Regions from separate parts of the Thioalkalivibrio sp. ALJ2 genome, predicted to be linked through region 1. Evidence: predicted binding sites of a transcription regulator. Region 1 holds the regulator's gene; each other region holds the start of a gene.

Region 1 (3,273 bases):
CGTGGCCGCATCACGCTGGGTGACCGGGACATCACCCGGGCCCCGATTCATTCGCGGGCCCGAGCCGGGCTGGGCTACCTGCCGCAGGAGGCCTCGATCTTCCGTCGGCTGAGTGTTTGGGACAACCTGCAGGCGGTGCTGGAGCTGCGCTCGGAGCTCGACCGCCACGAGCGACGCCGCATCGGCGATGCCCTGATCGAGGAGTTCCAGCTGGAGACCGTGCGCCACAGCCCTGGGATTGCCCTGTCCGGGGGCGAGCGTCGCCGCGCCGAGATCGCGCGGGCACTGGCCGGTGACCCGCGCTTTATCTGCCTGGACGAACCGTTTGCCGGCGTGGATCCGATTTCCGTGGGTGATATCCAGGCCGTGATTGGGCATCTGGCCCGGCGCGGGATCGGTGTGCTGATTTCCGACCACAACGTGCGCGAGACCCTCGGAATCTGCGACAGGGCCTATATTCTTAGTGAGGGCCGCATCCTGAGCGCCGGGACCCCGCAGGAGCTGCTGGACGACCCCCAGGTGCGCCGCGTGTATCTCGGAGAAAACTTTCGACTGTGAACATTGATCAGTGTTTCCTTAAGATGATCTTGATGGTCACCATGGACCTCAAACCGCGATGCTGAAGCCCGGGCTTAATCTGCAGCTGGGGCAGACGCTGACGATGACCCCGCAGCTGCAACAGGCGATCCGTCTGCTGCAGCTTTCCACGCTGGAGTTGCAGGCGGAGATCCAGCAGGCGCTGGAAAGCAACCCCATGCTCGAGCAGGTGGAGGACGAGGGCGAGGAGGCCCCGCCCGAGCGCCCGGAGGAAGGGGGCGAACGGGTCGACGGGGATCGCATGCAGGCCGACACGGCTGGCGATGACGTGATCCCCGAGGAGTTGAGCACCGACAGTCGCTGGGACGACATCTACGAGCCCGCCCCGAGCCCACGCGGCCTGGACGACCGCGACCCGCTGGAGAATACCTCCGACGGCGAGGACGAGGGCCTGCAGGACCACCTGCTCTGGCAGCTGCATCTGAGCCACCTGACCCCACGAGACCAACGGATCGGGGCGGCGCTGATCGACGCGATCAGCCCGGACGGCTATCTGGACAGTGAACTCGAGGCGCTGGCGGAGATGATCAGCCAGGGCGAAGACGAGCCCGTGGGGGTCGACGAGGTCGAGGCGGTGCTGCACTGGATTCAGCAGTGCGACCCGCTGGGCGTCGGTGCGCGGGACCTGCGCGAGTGCCTGGAGATCCAGCTGCGCCATTTGGCGCCGGATGCCCCGGCGCGTGACGCGGCTCGAGCCATCCTGGAAAACGGCATGGAGAGCCTGGCCAAGCGGGACTACCGAGCCCTGCAGCGCCAGTCCGGCGTGCGCGACCCGGACGAGCTGGCGCGGGCGCTGGACCTGATCCGCACCCTGAATCCGCGGCCCGGTGCCCAGATCAGCGAGTCCACTTCGGAATATGTGGTGCCGGATGTCTATGTCCGCCATGACCGCGATGGCTGGCGCGTGGACTTGAACCCGGAGATTGCGCCGCGCATTCGCATCAACGATCTCTATGCGGGCATGGTGCGGCAGGTCTCCGATGCGCGTGATAGCGCGTTTATGCGCGATCAGTTGCAGGAGGCGCGCTGGTTCCTGAAGAGCCTGCACAGCCGGAACGACACCCTGCTGCGGGTCGCCCAGGCCATCGTCGTGCGCCAGCAGGGGTTTCTCGAGCATGGTGAGGTTGCCATGCAACCGCTGATCCTGCGCGATATCGCCGAGACCCTGGAGATGCACGAATCGACCATCTCGAGGGTGACTACACAGAAATACATGCACACCCCGCGTGGGGTATTCGAGTTCAAGTACTTCTTTTCCAGTCATGTTGGCACAGCCGATGGCGGCGAATGCTCGGCGACCGCGATCCGTGCCATGATTCGGGAATTGATTGGTGGCGAGACCCCGAACAAGCCACTGAGTGATGCAAAACTGGCCCAGATCCTGTCGGATCGGGGCATTAATGTGGCCCGACGCACCGTGGCCAAGTACCGCGAGGCTATGCACATACCGTCTTCCAGCGAACGCCGGCAGATGGCGAGTATGCCCAGTGGAACCAAGCAAAAAGGAGCCTGACCATGCAGATCAACCTGACCGGCCATCACGTCGATATCACCGACGCCCTGCGCGACTACGTGAACGAAAAGTTCGCGAAGCTGGAACGCCACTTCGACAAAGTGATCGACGTGCATGTGGTGCTGACCCACGAGAAAAACCAGAACCTGAACAACAAGGCGGAGGCCAATCTCCAGGTCAGCGGCAATCACATCCACGCCGAAGCCAGTCACGAGGATATGTATGCGGCGATTGATGGCCTGATCGACAAGGTGGATCGTCAGCTGATCAAGCACAAGGAAAAGGTCAAGGACCATCACCGCGCCGAGGGTGCCCAGCGCAACCGCGAACAGGCCCTTTAACGCAATGACCATTGCCGAGCTGATCACCCGCGCCCGTATCCGGCTGGAGCCCGAGTGTTCCAGCCAGAAACGGGCGCTCGAGACCCTGGCCGAGTTGCTGGCCGTCGGCGGCGAGGAGTCCGCCGGCCCGGCCAGCGGGGCCATCTTCGAGGCCCTGTCTGCCCGCGAGAAGCTTGGCTCCACCGGTCTGGGGCATGGCGTGGCCATCCCGCATGGGCGTCTGGCCGAGCTCGATGTCCCCCGGGTCGCGGTCCTGCGGCTGGACCAGGGGGTCGACTTCGACGCCATGGACCACGAACCCGTGGACATCCTGATCGCACTGCTGGTGCCCGAGGCGGCGACCAGCGCGCACCTGGACCTGCTGGCGCAGCTGGCTCGCGGTCTCTCGCAGCCCGACAATATCGCCTCGCTGCGCCGTGCCGGCGACGCGGACGCCCTGGAACGCGAACTGACCCGGGCCTTCGGCGACGCCTGAACATGGCTCTCCCGGCAGTACTTTCTCTCTTACGACGCCCCGTGCCAGCACTGCCGGAGATTCGTGCATGAACGAGGCACTGGGAGAGGGCGGCATCGCGCGCGACATCACCGTAGAGGTCCTGATCCAGGCGATGGGCAATCGCCTGGATCTGCGCTACGTACACGGCGAGCAGGTCGCACCGGATCGCAACCTGGTCGGCGGTGACGGCGACGACCTGCCCCTCGCCGGGCACCTCAACCTGATCCGGCCTAACCGTATCCAGGTGATCGGCGATTTCGAGGCGCGCTATATCGCGCGGCTGAGCGATGATCAGCGCGAGCAACTGATCCTGGAGATGGCCCGCA
Region 2 (3,273 bases), on a different contig from region 1:
AATAGCACGTTCGCGTTCAGGTCGACTGTGCCTGCGGGCCGGGGGCGATGGGGATCGCCTCGCCTTCGGTCATCCGCGGTCCTGTGCAGGCCCCTCTTCAATCAGGGTAAAGGACACGCCCGACAGGCGTGCCCTTGATGGCGCGGCGACGGGCCGTTGGGCGTTCGCCTAGGCCGGAAAACGGGGCCCCTGGCGTCGGTTCCGGCGAAGCATCAGCCCGAGCAGGCCGAGCCCCAGTCCCATCAGCAGCATCGTCTTCGGTTCGGGGACGGTGCCGACCTCGCCCGAACGGTAATAGACGCTGATATGCGAGATGTTGCGTGTGGCCACACCCGGATAGCTGAAGGGCGGTTGGGTGAAGGGTGAGCTGTAATCGCCATTGATCCCGGTCATCAGGAAGCCGACCAGGTTGGTGCCGCTGCCATGACTGAACACGAACAGCAGGTCTCCATAGTCCCATTCGGAATCGAGGTTCCATTGCCCGCTGTGGCGATTGCCATCAAAGCTGGCGAGGGTCGAGCTGTTCGACCCGGGGGAGGTCCAGCGGCCGTCGAATAGCCAGTCGCTGATTCCGAAGAATCCGGTGTCGCCCGCGGTATTCACAAGCCAGCTGGAGGGATCGCCGGTGGTGGAGTCGGTGGCTGCGCCATCCAGTGGCGACAAAATCTGACAGCCGAGATTGTTGGTGACCTTGTCACCGACGTTGCCGGACAGGGCAGTGCAATCGAGCAGTGCGGCCTGGGTGGCCCCGGAGAGCGACAGGGTCAACAGGAACACCGTTCCGGCCAGGAACGAGAGCAATGGCTTGCATGACATCGAGCTTACCTCCATGGGACGAAAGTCCCTCCATGGTTTCTCATGAATGCGGCTGGGGCGCGGATCGCCTGAAAGTGCCATCACTCACAAGGCGGGAATGCAGCACGCTTCGTGCCATGTTCGACGAGATGGGGGATTCGGGCGATGAAACAATCGCTTGTGAGATTTGATGTGGAGAGGCGGTCGTGGGTTACGGCCGAGATGTAAAAGAACCGGACATGTTCGGTCGAGGCGAGCGAATCACTGTGGATCAGGAGGCATGAACGAAATGATGGCGCCACATGGGCGCCATCATGCCAAGTCGAGCAGGACGTGATCAGGCCGCCATCGTGTCCCTGCGTGCTTTGCGGCGGACGGCGATACCCAGCAAGCCCAGACCCAGACCCAGTAGCAACAGTGTGTGGGGCTCCGGTACCTGCCCGTTCGGACGGTAGTAGATGCTCACGTGGGAGATGTCTTTGGGGCTTGCACCCGGGAAGTCAAACGGCGGGTCAATGAATGGCGAGAGGTAGCTGCCGTTATAGCCAGTCATCAGGAACCCGGTCAGATTGGTGCCGCGGCCATCCTTGAACAGGAACAGCAGGTCGCCGTAGACAAAGCTCGGATCCAGTGTCCAGGTCCCGCCCTGGGAGGTTCCGTCCAGCGTGACCAGGTTGAGGGTCGGATCGGCCGGATCAAACTCCAGCGGATCGCCGTTGCTGTTCGGCGGATCTTCCCAGCGGCCATCGAACTGCCAGTCACTGATGCCGAAAAAGCCCGTGCCACCGGCCGTGTTGACGATCCAGTTGGAGGGGTCGCCTCCCACAGGGTCGTTTGCATGCCCATCCAGGGGTTCGAGGATCTGGCAGCCGATGTTGGCGGTGACGCGGTTTTCAACGCCGCCATCCAGGCTGGCGCAGCTGATCAACGAAGCCTGTGCGGCGCCGGAAAGGCCCAGGCCCAGCAACAGGGCGGCACTCGCGAAATAGGGTGTAATACGTTTGGGGTTCATTCGATGCACCTTCCCTGGGAATAGCCCCCTGGGTGGCTTGCGCGGATCCGGCCCATCCGGTCCTTGTGCACTCAGGGCTATGCAGAAACGGTGCCATTCCCATATGCGCGCTAATTCATTCGAAAAAACAGACCGATAGGAGGATGCGCCTTTTGCCGGATGGCAGCGGGACTGGATGGGCGTAAAAAAGTGTGACACCGACGACTACGCCGTTCGGGTGAGTGGCGCCCGGCGGGTACGTTCTCAGTGCCGCGAGAGGGGTTTACCCGGCCAGGATTGGGTGTAAAGAAACGGGACACTAGGCCGTGCGCGCCGGAGGCCATGGCTACCCTGTCGAGCTTGCCCGGCAGCGCGCAATAGGCCGTATGTAGCTGAAAATACGGAAGGCTTTGGATTCTTGCGTTGTGCGCTACCTGGACGGTGGTCTGGCCATGGCGTGGCGGCCACCTGAAAAAAAGCCCCGCATCCCCTATCATTACGCGTCTTTGTTTCCCCCTTCCCAGGCCTGCGCCGGTGAGTCGGCGCGCCGGGAAACCGAATCCACGAAAGTAATGAAACGGGAGATCCGAATGTTTTCGATCGACATGAGTATCCACGGCTACGACGACGAACTCTGGGGCGCCATCAGCAAGGAGGCGCAGCGCCAGGAAGAGCATATCGAGCTGATCGCCTCCGAGAACTACACCAGCCCGCGCGTGATGGAGGCCCAAGGCTCCGTGCTGACCAACAAGTACGCCGAGGGCTATCCGGGCAAGCGCTACTACGGTGGCTGCGAGTATGTGGATATCGTCGAGCAGCTCGCGATCGATCGCCTCAAGCAGCTCTACGGCGCCGACTACGCGAACGTGCAGCCGCATTCCGGCTCGCAGGCCAACGCGGCCGTGTACATGGCCCTGCTGCAGCCGCATGACACCGTGCTGGGCATGAGCCTGGACGCCGGCGGTCACCTGACCCACGGCGCCAAGCCGAACTTCTCCGGCAAGATCTACAACGCGGTGCAGTACGGCATCACCGACGAGGGTCTGATCGACTACGACGAGGTCCAGCGCCTGGCCACCGAGCACCAGCCGAAGATGATCGTCGCCGGCTTCTCCGCCTATTCGCGCGTGGTCGACTGGAAGCGCTTCCGCGAGATCGCCGATTCCGTGGGCGCCTACCTGATGGTGGACATGGCCCACGTCTCCGGCCTGATCGCCGCCGGCGAATACCCGAACCCGATCGACCACGCCCACGTGGTCACCTCTACCACGCACAAGTCCCTGCGCGGGCCGCGTGGCGGCTTCATCATCACCAAGGGCCAGCCGGAGCTGAACAAGAAGTTCCAGTCGCTGATCTTCCCGGGTACCCAGGGCGGCCCGCTGATGCACGTGATCGCCGGCAAGGCGGTGGCCTTCAAGGAGGCCCTGGAGCCGGAATTCAAGACCTATCAGAAGCAGGTGATCGCCAACGCCCGCGCAATGGCCGAG
Region 3 (3,273 bases), on a different contig from region 1:
TCGGATATCGAGATGCCGCGCATGGACGGCTATACCCTCACCGCTCGAATTCGTGCGAACGATCGCCTGAAAGGCCTCCGGGTTCTGCTGCACTCGTCACTGAGTGGGGAGTTCAATACGGATATGGTCAAGCGTGCCGGGGCCGACGCCTTCCTGTCCAAGTTCAACCCCGACGAGCTGGCCGAGGCTGTGCTTGACCAGACCCGCAAGGACTGATGCCGGTGCCTGCGCCGTTTGCGTTAGTCGACCGAGTCGACCCTGGCGGCATGGAAGCGGTAACGGATTGCCGGCCGCATGAACATCAGCGGCCATGGCGCGCCGCATCGATCACCCGTTGGGATGCTGTCGGCGTCCGCGCGGTTGCACGTATACTGCATCCGTCCGGCATGGGGGATCGCGTGTTCCCCAGTCGGGTTTTCCGACACGCTGTCAAGGATTCGTCATCAACGTGCCCGTCCGCCCGTACCGTCGACTTTCAAGGATGACTTCGTGATCGACTCGCGTGACTACGAGGAGTTCTCGCGTTTTCTTTCCGAGTGCTGTGGCCTGGTGCTGGGCGACAGTCGTCAGTATCTCGTGTCGAGCCGACTGTCGCGGCTGCTGGACGAGTTCGGCTACAAGAGTGTGCCGGAGCTGCTGCACGCAATGCGCCAGGCGCCCAACCCGCGCCTGCGCACGCGTGTGATCGACGCGATGACCACGAACGAAACCTCCTGGTTTCGCGATGGCTTCCCGTTCGAGATCCTGCGCCATGTACTGCTCCCGGAACGGGCGGAGAAAGGCGCAGGGATCAAGGTCTGGTCGTCCGGCTGCTCCAGCGGACAGGAGGCCTACAGCATCTCGATGGTGGCGTCCGAGTGGGAGGAATCGCGGCCCAAGCGTGTGGTGCCGGTATCGATCCTGGGTACGGATCTCTCGGAGAAGATTCTGGACGATGCCCGGCGCGCGGTGTACGACGGGCTGAGCATCGTCCGTGGCCTGAGCGAGGCGCGGCGCGCCCGCTTCTTCGAGACCGTGGCGGAGGGCCATCGCGTACGCCCGGAGATCCAGCGCCGCTGCCGTTTCCAGAAGCTCAACCTGATCGACAGCTATGCGGCGCTGGGCAAGTTCGACATCGTGTTCTGTCGCAACGTGCTGATCTATTTCTCCGCCGAGACCAAGCGACAGGTTCTTGACGGAATTGCCCGCCAGATGAATCCCGGTGGCTATCTGTTTCTTGGCGCTTCCGAGACAGCGGGTCCTTACACCCAGGCCTTCGAAACCGTTCGCACCGAGTACGGCTCCGTCCTTCGCCTGAAGGGCTGATCGGCCCTTTCCGCCTTTCCATACGGTCGCTCCCGCGATCCGGGCGCCACCCTCGGCGCTGCTCTCCCAACCTCTTTCGGCCCATAGTGGCACACCAATTGCTTTGTCCCTGTCGTACGGGGCGAAGCGGTTTCGTCCCGAGGAACCTGAAGTTCGCCAGTGGCGGACGGGGTACGACGGATGAGTCTCTCTCTCGACAAGGCGATGGGCATTCTCCCGGAGGCGGTGAACGTCCGTGCGAAGCGGATGGAGCTGCTGGCCTCGAATATCGCGAATGCCGATACGCCGAATTACAAAGCGCGCGATATCGACTTTCGCTCGGTGCTGCAGGCGGCGGCCGGCGAGGGCGGCAACATGCCGATGGCGAGCACACATCAGGGCCATATCGGCGCCGGCGGGGCGGGTGGTGCCAACGGGTCGATGGAGACGCTTTATCGCGTGCCGTCGCAGCCGTCTCTGGATGGCAACACGGTGGACCCGCAGCTGGAGCGAGCGGCCTTTGCCGAGAATTCCCTGCAGTACCAGAGCAGCCTCGAGTTCCTGAACCGCCGGGTTTCCGGCATCCGTGATGCTCTGCGGGGCGAGCGCTAATGCGAGCGCCAACGCTGGGAACAGGAGAGTGATGTCGTGAGTGATCTGTTTAATCTGTTCAACACCTCGGCCTCCGCGCTGACCGCGCAGTCGGTGCGGCTGAATACGGTCGCGTCGAATCTGGCCAACGCCAACACCGTGGCGACCAACCCTGACGAGGCCTACCGGGCGAAGCAGGTGCTGTTTCAGACCGTGATGAACCAGGCCGATCCGAACGGCGCCTCCAATGGCGTGCGGGTGGCGGGAATTGATGAGTCGCGCGCGCCGCCACAGGCGCACTACGAACCAAACCATCCGCAGGCCAACGAAGACGGCTACATCTTCCGTCCCGCGATCAGCGTGGTGGAGGAGATGGCCAACATGATGTCGGCCTCGCGCAACTACGAAGCGAACGTCGAGGTGATGGAGACCTCGCGCCAGCTGTTGCAGCGAACGCTGCAGATCGGCCAGGGCTAAACCGGAGCCTCCCATGACTCAGATATCACCCGAAATGCTGGACCGCTTGGGCCTGTCACGTCCCAAGCAGGACGACAAGGAGACGGATCGCCTGGGTCAGGACGATTTCCTGAAGCTGATGACTACCCAGCTGCAGAATCAGGACCCGTTTGAACCGATGGAAAACGGGGAGTTTATCGGTCAGATGGCTCAGTTCTCGACCGTCACGGGGATCGAAGAGCTTTCGAAGTCCTTCGAGAAACTCGCTCAGTCCATGGGCCAGAGCCAGACCCTGCAAGCGGCCTCCCTGGTGGGTAAGGACGTCCTTGTCCCAACCGACTTCAGCGAGTTGGGTGCGGATGGCACGGTGCGCGGCGCCGTGGATCTGGATCAGTCGACCGGGCAGTTGCAGGTCGAGGTGTACAGCCCCACGGGTGAACGCATCCGAAGCATGAATCTGGGTTCGGCCAGTGAGGGGCTGCAGGAATTCACCTGGGACGGTCTGCGCGATGACGGGACGCCTGCGGCCCCGGGCGTATATGAATTCCGGGCGTCGGCCCAGAGCGGTTCCAGTAGTGAATCAGTAGATGTCTTCCTCGACGCCCGCGTCGAGAGCGTTTCGGTAGGCGACGATTCCAGCCTGGGCCTGATGGTCCGTGGCCTGGGCGAGATCAATTTCTCGGATGTCCGGCGCATCAGCAGCTGACGGACTCTAACGGAGGTAGACCAGTATGCCCTTCAATATCGGATTGAGCGGACTGAACTCGGCGCAGGCCGATCTGCAGACCACTGGCAACAACGTCTCGAATGCCGGCACGACCGGTTTCAAGCGCTCGCGCGCCGAGTTCGGTGATGTCTTTGCGCAGAGTTTTGGTGGCGTCAGCCAGACCGCGACTGGGGGTGGTTCGCGTCTCATGGCGGTGACACAGCAGTTCTCGCAGG

Evidence for each region. Region 1 encodes sigma-54, which starts transcription at its own class of promoters, with help from an activator protein. Its sites were predicted from a motif close to TGGCANGNTNCNTGCTT; they were not measured.
Region 2: a site for sigma-54 is predicted at 1,887-1,903, ahead of F468_RS0106470 (PEP-CTERM sorting domain-containing protein). Genes of this name have one in related genera too.
Region 3: a site for sigma-54 is predicted at 1,393-1,409, ahead of flgB (flagellar basal body rod protein FlgB). Genes of this name have one in related genera too.

What each region holds. Positions count from the first base shown of each region.
Region 1 is NZ_KB899554.1:585,691-588,963, forward strand. Features, by position in the region: gene lptB (LPS export ABC transporter ATP-binding protein) at 1-558, shown strand, start outside; gene F468_RS0102735 (RNA polymerase factor sigma-54) at 617-2,110, shown strand; gene hpf (ribosome hibernation-promoting factor, HPF/YfiA family) at 2,113-2,451, shown strand; gene F468_RS0102745 (PTS sugar transporter subunit IIA) at 2,456-2,926, shown strand; gene hprK (HPr(Ser) kinase/phosphatase) at 2,994-3,273, shown strand, end outside.
Region 2 is NZ_KB899555.1:260,915-264,187, forward strand. Features, by position in the region: gene F468_RS0106465 (PEP-CTERM sorting domain-containing protein) at 169-801, opposite strand; gene F468_RS0106470 (PEP-CTERM sorting domain-containing protein) at 1,133-1,807, opposite strand; gene glyA (serine hydroxymethyltransferase) at 2,377-3,273, shown strand, end outside.
Region 3 is NZ_KB899559.1:119,057-122,329, forward strand. Features, by position in the region: gene F468_RS0112000 (chemotaxis protein) at 1-216, shown strand, start outside; gene F468_RS0112005 (protein-glutamate O-methyltransferase CheR) at 490-1,305, shown strand; gene flgB (flagellar basal body rod protein FlgB) at 1,486-1,896, shown strand; gene flgC (flagellar basal body rod protein FlgC) at 1,933-2,352, shown strand; gene F468_RS0112020 (flagellar hook assembly protein FlgD) at 2,366-3,037, shown strand; gene flgE (flagellar hook protein FlgE) at 3,063-3,273, shown strand, end outside.